Regions from separate parts of the Nocardia sp. CA-145437 genome, predicted to be linked through region 2. Evidence: riboswitches for the same ligand, from Rfam matches in the RefSeq annotation. Region 2 holds a riboswitch; the other holds the start of a gene.
What was found. Region 2 has a riboswitch for S-adenosylmethionine ahead of ACQPYY_RS32430 (rhodanese-like domain-containing protein). Riboswitches for the same ligand answer to the same signal wherever they lie in the genome.
Positions count from the first base shown of each region.

Region 1: linked by a shared signal. The riboswitch ahead of ACQPYY_RS31845 (ABC transporter substrate-binding protein) and the one ahead of ACQPYY_RS32430 (rhodanese-like domain-containing protein) in region 2 are both predicted to bind S-adenosylmethionine.

Region 1 covers NZ_CP191204.1:6,875,374-6,882,873, reverse strand. The annotation lists gene fusA (elongation factor G) at 1-1,596, shown strand, start outside; gene ACQPYY_RS31865 (SRPBCC family protein) at 1,741-2,166, shown strand; gene ACQPYY_RS31860 (MarR family winged helix-turn-helix transcriptional regulator) at 2,159-2,596, shown strand; gene ACQPYY_RS31855 (GNAT family N-acetyltransferase) at 2,762-3,589, opposite strand; gene ACQPYY_RS31850 (HAD family hydrolase) at 3,748-4,383, shown strand; SAM riboswitch class IV at 4,537-4,654, shown strand; gene ACQPYY_RS31845 (ABC transporter substrate-binding protein) at 4,724-5,887, shown strand; gene ACQPYY_RS31840 (ABC transporter permease) at 5,888-7,500, shown strand, end outside.
Region 2 covers NZ_CP191204.1:6,996,015-7,003,514, reverse strand. The annotation lists gene ACQPYY_RS32460 (helix-turn-helix domain-containing protein) at 1-331, opposite strand, end outside; gene ACQPYY_RS32455 (YceI family protein) at 426-962, shown strand; gene ACQPYY_RS32450 (CaiB/BaiF CoA transferase family protein) at 1,045-2,142, opposite strand; gene ACQPYY_RS32445 (amidohydrolase family protein) at 2,243-3,109, opposite strand; gene ACQPYY_RS32440 (FAD-dependent oxidoreductase) at 3,201-4,592, opposite strand; gene ACQPYY_RS32435 (Rv0361 family membrane protein) at 4,815-5,249, shown strand; SAM riboswitch class IV at 5,313-5,428, shown strand; gene ACQPYY_RS32430 (rhodanese-like domain-containing protein) at 5,443-5,865, shown strand; gene ACQPYY_RS32425 (O-succinylhomoserine sulfhydrylase) at 5,862-7,076, shown strand; gene ACQPYY_RS32420 (hypothetical protein) at 7,228-7,500, shown strand, end outside.

The sequences.
Region 1 (7,500 bases), 120 kb from region 2:
GCGGACCTGACGGCCGCCGTGGCCTCGATCCGGGAACGGCTGCATCCGGCTCCGTTGCTCGTGCAGTTGCCGGTGTACTCCGGTGAGGTGTTCACCGGTGTGGTGGACCTGGTCGGGCTGCGTGCGCTCAGGTGGGAGGACGGATTCGCGGAGACCGCGATCCCGGACCACATGGCGGATGCGGTGGCGCAGGCTCGCAAGGCGCTGGAAGAGGCTGTGGCGGAGCGGAGTTCGGCGGCGCTCGAGGAGTTCGTCGAGCGCTCCGCGCTGTCGGCGGATATCTTGGCCGCCGCGCTGCGGGAGCTGACGCTCTCCGGTGAGGTGGTCCCGGTGCTGTGCGGTGCGGCGTACCGCGATATCGGTATCGAGCCGCTGCTCGACGCGGTGGCCGCCTACCTGCCGTCGCCGCTGGACCGGCCGGCGGTGGGTGACGGTGCGGGCGTGCGGGCCGCGGATCCGGCGGAACCGCTGGCGGCCTTGGCGTTCAAGGTGCATGCCACGCCGACGGGTCGGCTGACGTTCGTCCGCGTCTACTCGGGTGTCCTCCGCAAGGGCGACACCGTGCTGGACGCGGGCAGTGGTCGGCGCGAGCGGGTTTCGCGCATCCTGCGGGTGCAGGCGGACCGGCACGCCGAGGTGGAGTCCGCGCCCGCGGGCGACATCGTCGCGCTGGTCGGCCCGAAGGCCGTGCGGGTGGGCGCGACCCTGTGCACTCCGGATGCCCCGGTGCTGCTGGAGCCGCCGGCTCCGACCGAGCCGGTGGTGTCGGTGGCGGTGGAGGCGCGGACCAGCGCCGAGACCGAGAAGCTGGCGGTGGCGCTGGCCCGGCTGGCCGAGGAGGACCCGTCGCTGACGGTGCGGACCGATCCGGAGTCGGGGCAGACGCTGCTGGCCGGGTTGGGTGAACTGCACCTGGAGGTCGTGGTGGAGAAGTTGCGCCGCGACCGGGGGCTGAGCGTGACGGTCGGCCGGCCGCAGGTGGCGTATCGCGAGACCGTGGTGCGCGGCGTGCGGGGCTTCACCTACCGGCACGCCAAGCAGGACGGCGGTTCGGGGCAGTGGGCGCACATCGTGTTCGACGTGCGGCCGCTGCGCGAATCCGAGCCCGGGGCCACGGGTTTCGAGTTCGAGTCCACGGTGGTGGGCGGCCGGGTGCCGGCGGAGTTCGTGCGCGCGGTCGAGGCCGGGTGCCGGGATGCCCTGGCGGAGGGCCCGCTGGCGGGTCATCCGGTCACGGGTCTGCGGGTCACGCTCGCCGACGGCGCGACGCACACCAAGGACTCGTCGGAGCTGGCCTTCCGCACCGCGGGCCGCCTGGGCCTGCGGGAAGCCTTGCGCGCCAGTGTCATGGCGGTGCTGGAGCCGCTGGTGGAGCTCATCGCCACGGTGCCGGAGGACTATGTCGGCGCGGTGCTCGGTGATCTCGCCGCCCGGCGGGGCCGGGTGACGGGGTCGGTGACCCGCATCGGCACGGTGGTCGTGACGGCCACTGTCCCGCTGGCCGAATTATTCGGCTACGCAACGCGTTTGCGGAGCCGGACGCAGGGCCGGGGCACGTTCACGACGCGCCCGCTGGGTTACGCGCCGGTTCCGTAGCGGTCGGACGCCCGGTGGCGGCGGCACATGGTGTCGCCGTCATCGGGCCCTTCCATCGATCGGAGGTCGACGGAAGGGCTTGATTGTTGTCGCGACTACGTTTACTGTTGTCGCAACAACATATTTTCCCGATTGGAGACGACGATGATGTACTCGTTCACCGAAGAGGCCGTGATCACCGGCGACCTGGACCGCATCTGGGCGGTCGCCACCGATGTCGACCGCTGGTCGGAATGGGACCCGCACGAGGAGAAGTCCCGGATCGACGGTGAGTTCGCGGCCGGGACCACAGGGTGGGTGAAGCCGAAGGGCGCGCCGGCCGGGCCGTTCACTATCGTGGCCGTGGAGCCGGGACATTCGTGGACCAGTGAGGCGGGCATCCCGTTCGGGAAGCTGCGCGGTCACCGCACCTACGTCCCGCTCGGCGACGGCCGCGTGCGGGTGGCCGAGCACGTCGAGGTGCACGGGCCGATGGGCCCGCTGTTCAAGCTCGTCTGGGAGAAGGGCATGCGCGCGGACATGCCGCTGACCTTCGTCGCATTGGAACAGGAGGCACGACGGCGTGGCTGAACCACGGGGACCGCTCATGAGTCCGGGCTTCTGGCTGCACCACGCCGCCCTGGAGTGGCGGGCGACGCTGGAACGCAATCTGCGTCCGCTCGGACTCACGCCGACCCAGTTCAATCTGCTGGCCTCGGCCGGGTGGTTGGGCCGGGCGGGGGAGCTGCCGACCCAGCAGCAGGTGGCCGACATGTCGGGCGCGGATCGGATGATGGCGTCCAAGGTGATTCGCGGCCTGGAGGAGCGTGGCCTGCTGGCGCGGTGCGCCGACCCGGCCGACGCTCGCGCGCTGCGCATCGAACTCACGGCGGAAGGCCGGGAATTGGCGAGCCGGGGCGTGCGGATCGCCGTCGACACCGACGAGCAGCTCTTCGGCATAAACGGCGACCTACTGCGCGAGCAGCTGAAACCGATTGCCGCGCACCGGCTCCCGAACTGACGCCGCCGCTCTCGGATGGCGCCCACCACGGCAGATCTCGGTAGCGGGGCAAAGAACCGCGGAGTGCTGACGCGGTGCTGGAGGACCTCGAGCACGAGTTCGGCGATCCTTCGCCGCGCGCGGAAGCCATCCGCGCGAGCCAGCGATACGGCTGTACTCGGGCGGTCAGCCCTTGACCAGGATGGCCCGGGTGTAGAGCAGCGCGAAGCCTTGGCGCTGGACGTTCTGCTGAGATTTGGAGCCGGGCTGGGTGGTGACCACCGCCATGTCGCAGCCGGCGGCGGCTGCCTCGGCGAGGCGGGCCGACAGCAGCGACGATTGCACGCCGTGCCGCCGATGCGCGGGATGGGTTGCCGCGCCGGTGAGTTGGGCGATGCCGTCGGACATACGCAGGCTGGCGCCGCCCGCCACGCGGCCGTCACGCCGGGCGAGATACCTCTGGACACCCGCCGCGCCGGTCAGGTCGCGCATGGCGTTGGCGATGATCTCGGCGGGGAATTCCTCGTGCGAGGCGACGCCCTGGGTGTCGGGGTGGGCGAAGCCGTCCGCGACCACGGTGAGCCAGATGTCGAATTCGTCTTCGCCGCTGGGCATCACCTCGACGCCCGGCGCGACGTCCGCCGTCCGGGGCGCGCCCAGTTCGCGGCCGAGCACGTTCTCGAACGACACCAGCCGGTACCCGCGGCCGGTGAGCAGTTCTCCGATGCCGGGGTCGCCGAGTTGGGAGACCTCGGCCTGCACGGGCGTCTCGCGGGCCGCGAACAGCCGCTCGATCTCGTCGAGTTCGGCCTCGTCGGGAATCCCCGCGAAGCCGAGTCCGGCGATCTTGTTCAGCGGTGACCCGTCCTCGGCGAAGGACGCGACCCCGCCCGCGAGGGGGATCACGAAGCCGGTGTCCGGTTCGAGCCGGGCCGCGGCGGCCGCGCTGCCCTTGGCGATCAGCTCGGTCTCCACCCGCTCGACGCGGGCGGCCAGCTCGCTCCCGCAGAACAGCGTTCCCTCATCGCTCGGCATGGGGTCGAGCCTAGGTCGCGGATCGGTGGCCGCGCCGCTGATTTTCGCGGTGCCGCCCGCCGCGGTGGGCGGTTGCCGGGGTCACATCGTGGCGGTCGAGGCGCGGGGCGGGGACGGGCGGGCCGTAGGGTCGGAGCGTGGCTGTTGATGATTCGAGCGGTTCCGCCGGTGGTCTGGTGGTCGGGTTCGACCTGGATATGACGCTGATCGATTCGCGGCCGGGGATCGCCGCGGTGTGGGACGCGGTAGCCGCCAGGACCGGGGTGGTTATCGATTCGGAGCTGGTGGTGTCGCGGCTGGGTCCGCCGCTGGCGCACGAGGCGGCGCAATGGTTCCCGGAGCACGAGGTGCCGGGCGTGGTGGCCATGTACCGGGAGATGTATCCGGAGCTGGCGGTGCACGCGTCGGACCATCTGCCGGGCGTGGTGGACGCGCTGGCGGCGGTGCACGAGGCCGGGGGCCGGGTGCTGGTGATCACCGCCAAGAACGGCCCGCACGCGCAGCTGCATCTGGACCATCTGGGGCTGGCGGTCGACGAACTGGTCGGCGGCGCGTGGGCGGAGGAGAAGGGGGAGGTGCTGCTCCAGCGCGGCGCCTCGATCTATGTGGGCGACCATCTCGGTGATGTGCGCGCGGCCAAGGTGGCGGACGCGACCTCGGTGGCGGTGACCACCGGACCGTATGCGGCCGAGGAGTTGTCGGCGGCCGGCGCGGACGTGGTGCTGCGGGACCTGACCGAGTTCCCGGCCTGGCTGACCGCGCATCTGACGTAGGGGTTGGTGGCCGCATCAGCGGGGCGATGCGGCCGCCGGGGTAATTCGCGGGGGCTACAGGGGAATTCCCGGCGGTGGGGCCGGGTGGCGTTTGGCATCAGGGTGATTCGAACGGTGTCGGCCGCCGGTTGTCACGGCTACCTTTCTGGACACGGTCACGAGTATCAGCGTTTTTCGAGCCCCGGCTCGCTGATCGGCAACCCTCGCGTGGGCGGTGGGGTGCCCCGGGTGACGACCAGGTGATGTCCGCCGGGCATCGCAAGCGCCAGACCGCGCCCTTCGCGTCGCGGTCGTGTCCCCATGCCCGGCCGCGTGCCGGTGCGCGAATGTAGAGGTAGCAATGAGCAGGATCTGGTCCCGGTCGCGTGTTCTCCGGGTCGCGGTGGGTGTCGGTGCGGCGGCTCTGGTCGTGGGATCGGCGACGGCCTGCGGCGGCCGCGACGCGCCCGGAAGTGGTTCGGACACAGTGTATTTCGGAGTGTCCGGCCCGAAGACGGGCGGCTCGGCCGAGTACGGCCGGCTCTGGCAGCAGGGGTTCGACCTGGCGCTGGACGAGATCAACGCCGCGGGCGGGATCGACGGCAAGAAGGTCGCGCTGAAGTGGGAGGATTCGCAGTCGGATCCGAAACAGACGGTGCCGATCGCAACCAAGTTCGTCGGCGACCAGTCGATCATCGCCGAGCTGGGCGACTTCTCCTCGCCCGCCTCCATCGCCGCCTCGCCGGTGTACAACCGCGGCAAACTGGTGCAGTACGGATTCACCAACTCCTCGGTGGATTTCACCAAGGGCGGCGACTATTCGTGGAGCCCGTCGATCACCTTGGACGTGTTCCAGGAGCGCAATGCCGAATGGGTGAAGTCCAAGGCCAAGAAGGTATCGGTGGTGTATCTCGAAACCGACTGGGGTAAGCAGGCTTTCAAGTTCTTCGAGCAGTTCGCCAAGGAGAAGGGCATCGAGATCGCCTATTCCTCGCCGATTCTGCCGGACTCGCAGGACTTCCGGCCGGTGCTGATCAAGGGCCGCGACGCCAACCCGGACGCCTTCGTACACCTGGGTTACGGGCCGGACGGCGCACTGGTGGTCAAGCAGCTGCGTGACGTCGGGTTCACCGGACAGTTCTTCGGTGGCCAGAACACGCCGCAGTTCATCGATCTGGCGGGCAGCGCGGCCGAGGGCGACATCGTGAACGGCGTGTTCACCCCGTCGGATCCGAGCCCGAAGATCCAGAGCTTCGTCACCAAGTTCAAGGCCAAGTTCAACACCGACCCGGGCGACTTCAATGTCTACGCCTACGACGCCCTCAACGTGCTGGTGAAGGCCGCCAAGGCCGGCGGGGCGACCCGCGAGGGCGTGCTGAAGGGCCTGCGTGAGGTCAAGGACTTCGACGGCATCGGTCTGGGCACCTTCGCCTTCGATCAGCAGACCCGCCGCCCGAGCGGTGTGAAGCCGATCGAACTGGTGCTGCAGAACGGCAAATTCGTGCCGGTCGGAAGCAAGAAGTAGATGTTCGACACGCTCATCGCGGGCTTGGTCCACGGCAATGCGTACGCCCTCATCGCCGTGGGCATCACCCTGATCTTCGGGGTCAGCAATGTCATCAACTTCGCGCACGGCGCGATCTTCGCGTTCGGTTCGGTGCTGGGCTGGTGGCTGATCGCCCAGCACGGGGTGCCGTGGTGGGCGGCGCTGGTCGTGGTGGTGGCGGTGACGGCGCTGGTCGGCGTCGCCATCGATGTGCTGGCGGTGCGGCCGCTGCGCCGCGCCCCGGCCATCGCCGCGCTGCTGGCGACGGTGGCGGTGGGGCTGATCATCGAGAACGTGGTCGCCCTGGTGTTCGGTCCGGACACCCGGCCGTTCCCGCAGGTGCTGTCCACCAATAATTTTCAGGTGGGCGGGGTGCGGTTCGGCACCTCGGACGTGGTCATGTTCGCCAGCACTCTCATCGTGATGGCGGGGCTGTGGGGGTTCCTACGGTTCAGCCGCCACGGCCTGGCCATTCGCGCCACCGCGCAGGATCCGGACGCCGCCGCGCAGATGGGCATCGGGGTCGGCCGGGTGCAGTCGCTGGCCTTCGCCATCGCCTCCGGGCTGGGTGGCCTGGCGGGCATCTTCGTCGGCCTCTACAACTCGAACATCTCACCGACCAGCGGCGGCATCGTCGGCATGACCGGGTTCGTGGCCGCCACCATCGGTGGGCTGGGCTCGATTCCAGGCGCGGTCGTCGGCGGTTTCGTGCTCGGCCTGGTGGAGGCGTTCGGCATCTACTGGTTCGGTGACGGCTATCGGGATCTGATCACCTTCGGCCTGCTGGTGATCTTCCTGGTGCTGCGGCCGGGCGGCCTGCTGGCCCGCCCGCCCGCCATCGAATCCGAGCCGATGACCGGCACGTTCCTCGGCTCCGGCCGGGAACCGCGGGTGCGCTGGTGGCATGCGCTGATCGCGTTCGCCGTTGCGGGCGTGGCGATTCCGCTCGTCGCGGACGACTACGGCATCTCGGTGGGCACCCAGATCCTGGCCTACGCCATCATCGCGGTCTCGATGACGCTGGTGGCCGGGTCGGCCGGGCAGCTGGCCATCGGGCAGGCGGGGCCGATCGCCATCGGCGCGTACACCTCGGCGGTGCTGACGGTGTCGCACGGCTGGGCCTTCCTGCCGGCCATCGTGGCCGCGGGGATCGTCGCCGCGGTGGCGTCCTCGGTGCTGGCCGCGCCGCTGTGGCGGCTGGGCGGTCACTATGTGGCCATCGCGACGCTGGGCATCGGCATCGTGACGGTGGCGATCATTCGCAATTGGGAGCCGGTGACCCGCGGCAGTTACGGCATCTTCGGGATCCCCGCGCCCAGCCTGTTCGGCTACGAATTCACCACGCACACCCAGATTTTCCGGCTGGAGCTGGCAGTGCTGGCCGTCGTGGTGGCGGTCATCGTCGGCGTGCAGCGGTCCCGCCTCGGCACGGCCATCCGGGCCATCGGGGCCGACGAGGTGGCGGCGCGCTCGGCGGGTGTGCCGGTGCGCGATTACAAGGCGCTGGCCTTCGCGGTGGCGGCGTTCTTCTCCGGCATCGGCGGTGCGCTGCTCGCGCACCAGTACTCCTACATCGATCCGACCGTGTTCAA
Region 2 (7,500 bases):
AGACCTGTTCGCGGGCCTGTCCGGCGGCCGGGCAGGAGGCCTTCTGTTCCAGGCTCAGGGCCAGCTTGCCGAAGTGGTGTTTCTCGACTTCGTTGAGCCGCAAGGCATCCGCGAGCGCGGCGAGCACGGCGGTGGAGGGGTTGGTGTCGCGTCCCTGTTCCAGCCGGGCCAGGTAGTCTGCGCTGACTCCGGCGAGCGCGGCCACCTCCTCGCGGCGCAGGCCGGGTGTGCGCCGGCGACGGCCGCTGGGCAGGCCCACGTCCTCGGGCTGCAGCTGGGCGCGTCGGGCGATCAGGAACTCGGCGAATTCGGAACGGGACACCCTTTCCATACTGCCTGGTCCGTGTCCCGTTATCCCAGCCCTGCCAGTCCCCGGATAACCACGGTGTGGATAAACGGACCGGAGTCCACTTACGGTAGGTGACATGACGACTTCCGAGCAGACCACCCTCGCCCCCGGCTCCTGGACCCTGGACGCCGCCCACTCCTCGGTCAACTTCACCGTGAAGCACCTGGGCATCTCCAAGGTCCGCGGCCGCTTCAACCGCTTCGAGACCGGCTTCGTGGTCAACGAGGCCGGCGAGGCCGCCATCGAGGCCACCATCTACTTCGACTCCTTCGACACCGGCAACGAGATGCGCGACGGCCACGTCCGCAGCGCCGACATCCTGGATGTCGCCAACCGCCCGCACCTGACCTTCCGCATCCCCGAGCCGATCGCCCTCTCGGAGGAGTTCGAGGTCACCGGTGAGGCCACCATCGGCGGCATCACCAAGCCGGTCACCCTCGCGGTCGAGTGGGGCGGCGTGCAGGTCTTCCCGCAGGACAACAAGGAGCACGCGGGCTTCAACGCCACCGGCTCCATCAAGCGCAGCGATTTCGACGTCGCGCCGGGCATGCCGAACGCCATGCTGAGCGACAAGATCGCCATCGAGCTGGACATCCAGCTGGTCGCCCCGTAGTTCCCGAGCCACAACGCCGCATCGGAAAAGTCAACGCCCCCGGTGGAATTCCACCGGGGGCGTTCGGCCGTCTACAGGGAGGTCAGTCGGCCCAGACGTTCTCGATCGGGGTGCCCTCGTTCGGCGGCGGCGTCGGAACCGCGGCCGGAGTGCGCGAGAAGCGCGGCGCCGGGGCGTGCTGCACGACGCCGTCGATCTCGACCAGGCCGGTGCGGGCCTGGATGTGCGGGTTCTGCTCGGCCTCGGTGAAGGTCAGCACCGGGGTGGTGCAGGCGTCGGTGTGCTCGAAGATCGCCCACCACTCGTCGCGGGTCTTGGTCTTGAACTTCTCGGTGAACAGCTTGCGGAGCTGGTCCTGGCCGCCCGGGTCGAGCTGGTTGGGCAGGCCCTCGGGCGAGATCTCCAGGCCCCGCAGCAGTTCGGCGTAGAACTGCGGCTCGATGCAGCCGACGGCCATGTACTTGCCGTCGGAGGTCTCGTAGGTGTCGTAGAACGCCATGCCGGTGTCGAGCAGGTTGGTGCCGCGCTCGTCCGACCACAGGCCGACGCCCTTCATGCCCCAGATCATGTGCGACAGCGCGAGCGCGCCGTCGATCATGGCGGCGTCGATGACCTGGCCCTTGCCGGAGTTCTGACGTTCCACCAGCGCGGCCAGGATGCCGAAGACCAGGAACATGGAGCCGCCGCCGAAGTCGCCGACCATGTTCAGCGGCGGGACCGGCCGCTCGCCCTTGCGGCCGATGGCGTTCAGCACGCCGGTGAGGGAGATGTAGTTGATGTCGTGGCCCGCGCGGTCGGCCATCGGGCCGTACTGGCCCCAGCCGGTCATGCGGCCGTAGACCAGGCGCGGGTTGCGTTCCAGCGCGGCCTCGGGGCCCAGGCCCATGCGCTCGGTGACGCCGGGGCGGAAGCCCTCGAGCAGCACGTCGGCCTTGTCGATCAGGCCGAGCACCTTCTCGATGTCGGCCGGATCCTTGAGGTTGGCCTCGACGATGGTGCGGCCGCGCCACTGCGGGCGTTCCATGAAGCCGGGCAGCATGCCGGGCCGCTGGACCCGGACCACGTCGGCGCCGAGGTCGGCGAGCAGCAGTGCCGCGTGCGGACCGGGGCCGATGCCGGCCAGTTCAACAACCCGGATGCCCGCGAGCGGGCCCTGCTTGGCGGTGGATGGAGTGCTCACGCCCTACCTCGGTTCGTCGTCGAATGCTGCGCACCGGCTCACCCGCCGGTGTTGACGCTATGACAATAACGCGAAGGTTCGGAAGCGCGGAGGGCGCGGCCTATCGATCGATGCGGGGCAGCGGGAGCGTGGCCGGGTGCTGGGGAGCGGGCAGTTCCGAGCGCGGCAGCCGCAGCGTCGGCGGTTCCCCGGTCGAGCGGTTCGCCGCCGGGTCCTCGAAGTCGCGCACCTTGGCGGGCAGGCCGTAGAAGGCGCGAGCATTGTCTTCCAGGACCTTGTGCAGATCCGAGCCCACCGAGTCGGCGAGCAGGGAGATGTCGGCGTCGCGGAAGGGCCGTCCAGCCCGGGTGCCCGGCAGATCGGTGCCGAACATGAGGGCTTCGGGGTTGACGGTGTGGATCTTGCGCAGGGCCGAGCCGACATTCATGGCCACCCGCCCGAAGCCGGAGGCCTTCACCTTGGCTCCCCGGTCGACCAGGTTGAGCAGGTACGGCAGGCAGTCGTCGGACATGCCCAGGTGGTCGATGGACAGCTTGGGCAGTTTGGTGATGACCGGTTCCAGCGAGCCCAGCATGGACCCGTCGATGTAGAGCTCGACATGCCAACCGGCGAGTTCGTAGGCGCGCAGGGCCAGCATGGTGAGTCCGACGATGTCGCCGCCCGCCCGTTTGAGGTTGAACCGGATGGCCCGCACCCCAGCCTTGCTCAGCGCGAGGATCTCGGCGTCGCCAGCGTCGACGTGGAGATTGGTGACGCCGACCCAGCCCTCGCCGAGTTCGGCGAGGGCGGCCAGCAGATAGCTCTGATCGGTGCCCTGGAAGGACCCGCTGACCACCGCGCCACCGTCGATATCGAAGCGGGACATGCGCTTGCGATAGTCGGCGATGGTGTACGGGTCGGGCAGGTAGCCCTCGTTCTCGACCAGCGGGAACCGCGGATCGAAGATGTGGAGATGGGCATCGAACACGTGATCAGCATGCCTCAGAACGGTGACAAGTGTGGACAACCTTGTCCGGCAGGCGGATTCACGCTGGTCAGGACGTCGGGTCGAGTACCGCTCAGGAGGCCTTGTCGGGCTCGGAGGCGGCCAGCATCTCGTCGCGCTCGACGACCTTGACCCGCTCGCGGCCCTGCGGCTCGCCGAGGGCGCGCTCGTGCGCGTCCAGGCGGTACCAGCCGGCCCAGGTGGTGAACGGGATGCCCTTGCCCTCGAGGAACTCGGTGACGGCCTCGAGCTCCGGCTTGGCGGCCGGGGCGAAGTTGGCGGCGTCGTCGAGCAGGCAGGCGATGGTCTCGTTGGCGTCGCCCTTGGTGTGGCCGATGAGGCCGACCGGGCCGCGCTTGATCCAGCCGGTGACGTAGGTAGCGGGCATGTAGCGAGCCGCGCCGTCGGCGTCCTCGTCGATGATCACGCGACCGGCCTCGTTGGGCACGGTGCCGGCCTGGTCGTCGAAGGGCAGGGCCGGGATGTTCTGCGACAGGTAGCCCACCGCGCGGTACACGGCCTGGATGTCCCAGTCCTTGAATTCGCCGGTGCCCTTGCAGTTTCCGGTGCCGTCGAGCTGGGTGCGCTCGGTGCGCAGGCCCACGACCTTGCCGTCCTCGCCCAGGATCTCCGAGGGGTTCTCGAAGAAGTGCAGGAACAGCTTGTGCGGGCGGTTGCCGACGTCGCGGATGGCCCACTGCTCGAGGGTGTTGCAGATCATGTCGACCTGCTTGGAGTGGCGGCGCGCGGCCTCGGAGCCCTCGTCGTAGTCGATGTCCTCGGGGTCGACGATGACCTCGATGGTCGGCGAGTGGTCGAGCTCGCGCAGCTCGAGCGGGGTGAACTTGGCCTGCGCGGGACCGCGGCGGCCGAACACGTGCACCTCGAGCGCCTTGTTGGCCTTGAGGCCCTCGTAGACGTTCGGCGGGATCTCGGTCGGCAGCAGCTCGTCGCCGGTCTTGGCGAGCACGCGCGCCACGTCGAGGGCGACGTTGCCGACGCCGAGGACGGCGACCTTCTCCGCCTCCAGCGGCCAGGTGCGGGCGACGTCGGGGTGGCCGTCGTACCAGGACACGAAGTCCGCGGCGCCGTAGGAGCCGTCCAGGTCGATGCCCGGCACGCCCAGCGCGCGGTCGGCGTTGGCGCCGGTGGAGAAGATGACCGCGTCGTAGAACTGCTGCAGGTCCTCGAGGGTGATGTCGACGCCGTAGTCGATATTGCCGAGCAGGCGGACCTGCGGCTTGTCGAGCACCTTGTGCAGCGCGGTGATGATGCCCTTGATGCGCGGGTGGTCCGGCGCGACGCCGTAGCGGATCAGGCCGAAGGGCGCGGGCATGCGCTCGTAGAGATCGATGCTCACGTCCGCGTCGGACTTCATCAACGCGTCGGCGGCGTAGATGCCGGCCGGTCCGGCGCCCACGATCGCAATGCGTAGCGGGCGGGTCCCTGCACTCTGTTCGGTCATTCTTCCGCGCACCCTTTGGGTCGAAACTAACTTGCCGTCAAAACTCAGCCGTCGTTCTTAGCTTAGGCTAAGTTGACGCTCTGACCTCGGCGGCCTCCGTTGGCCCCCGACGCTGCAGCGTTGCTGCGTAGTCTTGCTATTCCCGCGCTGGGGCGGGAAATTCTGCTGATTCTATCGATGGCACGCGGCGGCCCGCACAAGGGGACCAGGCATGATCTACCCATGAGCGACGCCGAGGAGACCCCGATCCGGATCGACCAGAACGAGACCCGCAGCATGTGGCCGTTCCTGGTGGCGGCGGGAATCATCGCGGCGGTGATCCTGGGAATCGTGGTCGCGTCGGTCGTGTCGCCGGTTGAGAAGAATGTCACAGATTCCGATCGGCTCTCGCTGGCGGCGACCAAGTTCGTGATGGCCCGCAACGACACCGGGAAGTACGACCCGGTGCTGTCCTGCAAGGGATTCGACGAGAACGCCTCGCCGCTGAAGGCGGCCACCGCGACCGGCGGCTCGATCGCCTTCGACAAGCTGACCGACGCGTCCGTCACGGGCGACCAGGCCACCGCGCAGGTCACGTTCACCGTCGCCGGGGCGCCGTCGACGTCGACGTGGCACTTCGCCAAAGAGAATTCCCGCTGGTTGGTCTGTAATTCGTGACAACGGCCGAATGCTCCGCCGGGGTTTGACAGTGGGGACGGTTCTTCGGCAATCTCAATCCCAGGTCATGAGTACCAGCGCCAAGCCCCGGCTGGCTGGTCGGCAACCCTCCTCCGCGGTGGGGTGCTCCGGGTGACGACCTGGCCTCGCATCGGACAGCGGTGCGGCAAGTGCGGATTCTCAGGAGGTACAAGTGAGCTACGCAGGTGACATCACGCCGAAGCAGGCGTGGGAGTTGTTGCGCGACAACCCCGATGCGGTCCTGGTGGACGTGCGCACCGAGGCCGAGTGGCGGTTCGTCGGCGTGCCCGACACCAGCGGCATCGGCCGTCCGACCGCGCTGATCGAGTGGGTCGACGTCACCGGTACCCCCAATGCCCGGTTCGCCGACCTGCTGAAGCAGTCGCTGGCCGACCGGACCTCGGACTCGGACGCGCCTGTCATCTTCATCTGCCGCTCCGGCCAGCGTTCGATCGGCGCGGCGACCGCCGCCACCACGCTCGGCATCACCCCCTCGTTCAATGTGGTCGACGGCTTCGAGGGTGCGCTCGACGGCCAGGGCCACCGCGGCAGCACCGGCTGGCGCGCCGACGGACTTCCGTGGAGGCAGTCATGATCACCGGCGGCTCCTTCGAGAAACCGCTCCCCGAGGGCGTCGGCCCCGCCACCCAGGCGGTGCGCGGCGGCACCCGGCGTTCCGGCTTCGACGAGACCTCCGAGGCGCTGTTCCTCAATTCGGGTTTCGTCTACGAGAGCGCCGAGGCGGCCGAGGCCTCCTTCACCGGCGATATCGAGCACTTCGTGTACTCGCGCTACGGCAACCCGACGGTCGCCATGTTCGAGGAGCGGCTGCGCCTGATCGACGGCGCGGAGGCCTGTTTCGCGACCGCGTCGGGCATGTCGGCGGTGTTCACCGCGCTGGGCGCGCTGCTGTCGGCCGGTGACCGGCTGGTCGCGGCGCGCAGCCTGTTCGGTTCCTGCTTCGTGGTGGCCAACGAGATCCTGCCGCGCTGGGGCGTGGAGACGGTGTTCGTCGACGGCGAGGACCTGAACCAGTGGGAGCAGGCGCTGTCCATTCCCACCCAGGCCGTCTTCTTCGAGACGCCCTCGAACCCGATGCAGACCCTCACCGATGTGCGCGCGGTCTCGGATCTGGCGCACGCGGCGGGCGCGAAGGTGGTGCTGGACAACGTCTTCGCCACCCCGCTGCTGCAGCGCGGCTTCGATCTGGGCGCGGATATCACCGTCTACTCGGGCACCAAGCACATCGACGGCCAGGGCCGGGTGCTCGGCGGCGCGATCCTGGGACCGCAGGACTACATCGACGGCCCGGTGAAGAACCTGATGCGCCACACCGGTCCGGCGCTGAGCCCCTTCAATGCCTGGACCCTGCTCAAGGGCCTGGAGACGATGCCGCTGCGCCTGCGCCAGTCGGTGGACTCGGCGTTGAAGATCGCCCGGTTCCTGGAATCGCATCCGGCGGTGGCGTGGGTGAAGTACCCGTTCCTGTCCTCGCATCCGCAGTACGAGCTGGCCAAGCGCCAGATGTCGGGCGGCGGCACGGTGATCACCTTCGAGCTGAAGGCCGGCGACAACGAGGCCAAGAAGCGCGCGTTCGAGGTGCTGAACCGGCTCCGGATCATCGACATCTCCAACAACCTCGGTGACGCGAAGACGCTGATCACCCACCCGGCCACCACCACCCACCGCGCGATGGGGCCGGAAGGCCGTGCGGCCGTGGGCATTACCGATGGCGTGCTGCGCATCTCCATCGGCCTGGAGGACGCGGAGGATCTCCTCAACGATCTGGATCACGCACTGAGCTGATCCGAAGACTCTCCGACAAGGGCCGGAACCCGCTGGGTTCCGGCCTTTTTCGATGACCACTCCGGGGGCGTCGCCGCTGCCGCGCGGGCCCGGCTCAAACGCCCCCGTGACGGCGGCTCGTCGAGCGAGCTACGAACATATGCTCTCCCGCATGTCGACCTTTTCCATGCCCGACCTCTTGTCCTACGCCGACGTGGACGCCCGCCTGGGCGGCGTGCTGTCCGCCGAGTTCGAGGGAGCGGGAGACGAGCCCGACGATCCCACGGTGCTGTTCTTCGACGGTGACCTCACCCTCGACGGGGATTTCCTGTCCGCCGTCGCCGAGCTGCGCGGTGTGGACGCCGACGGCGACAGCGATGTCGCGTTGATCGTGGTGACCGGTGATCTGACGGTCAACGGTCACGTTGTCGGCCAGCTGACTACG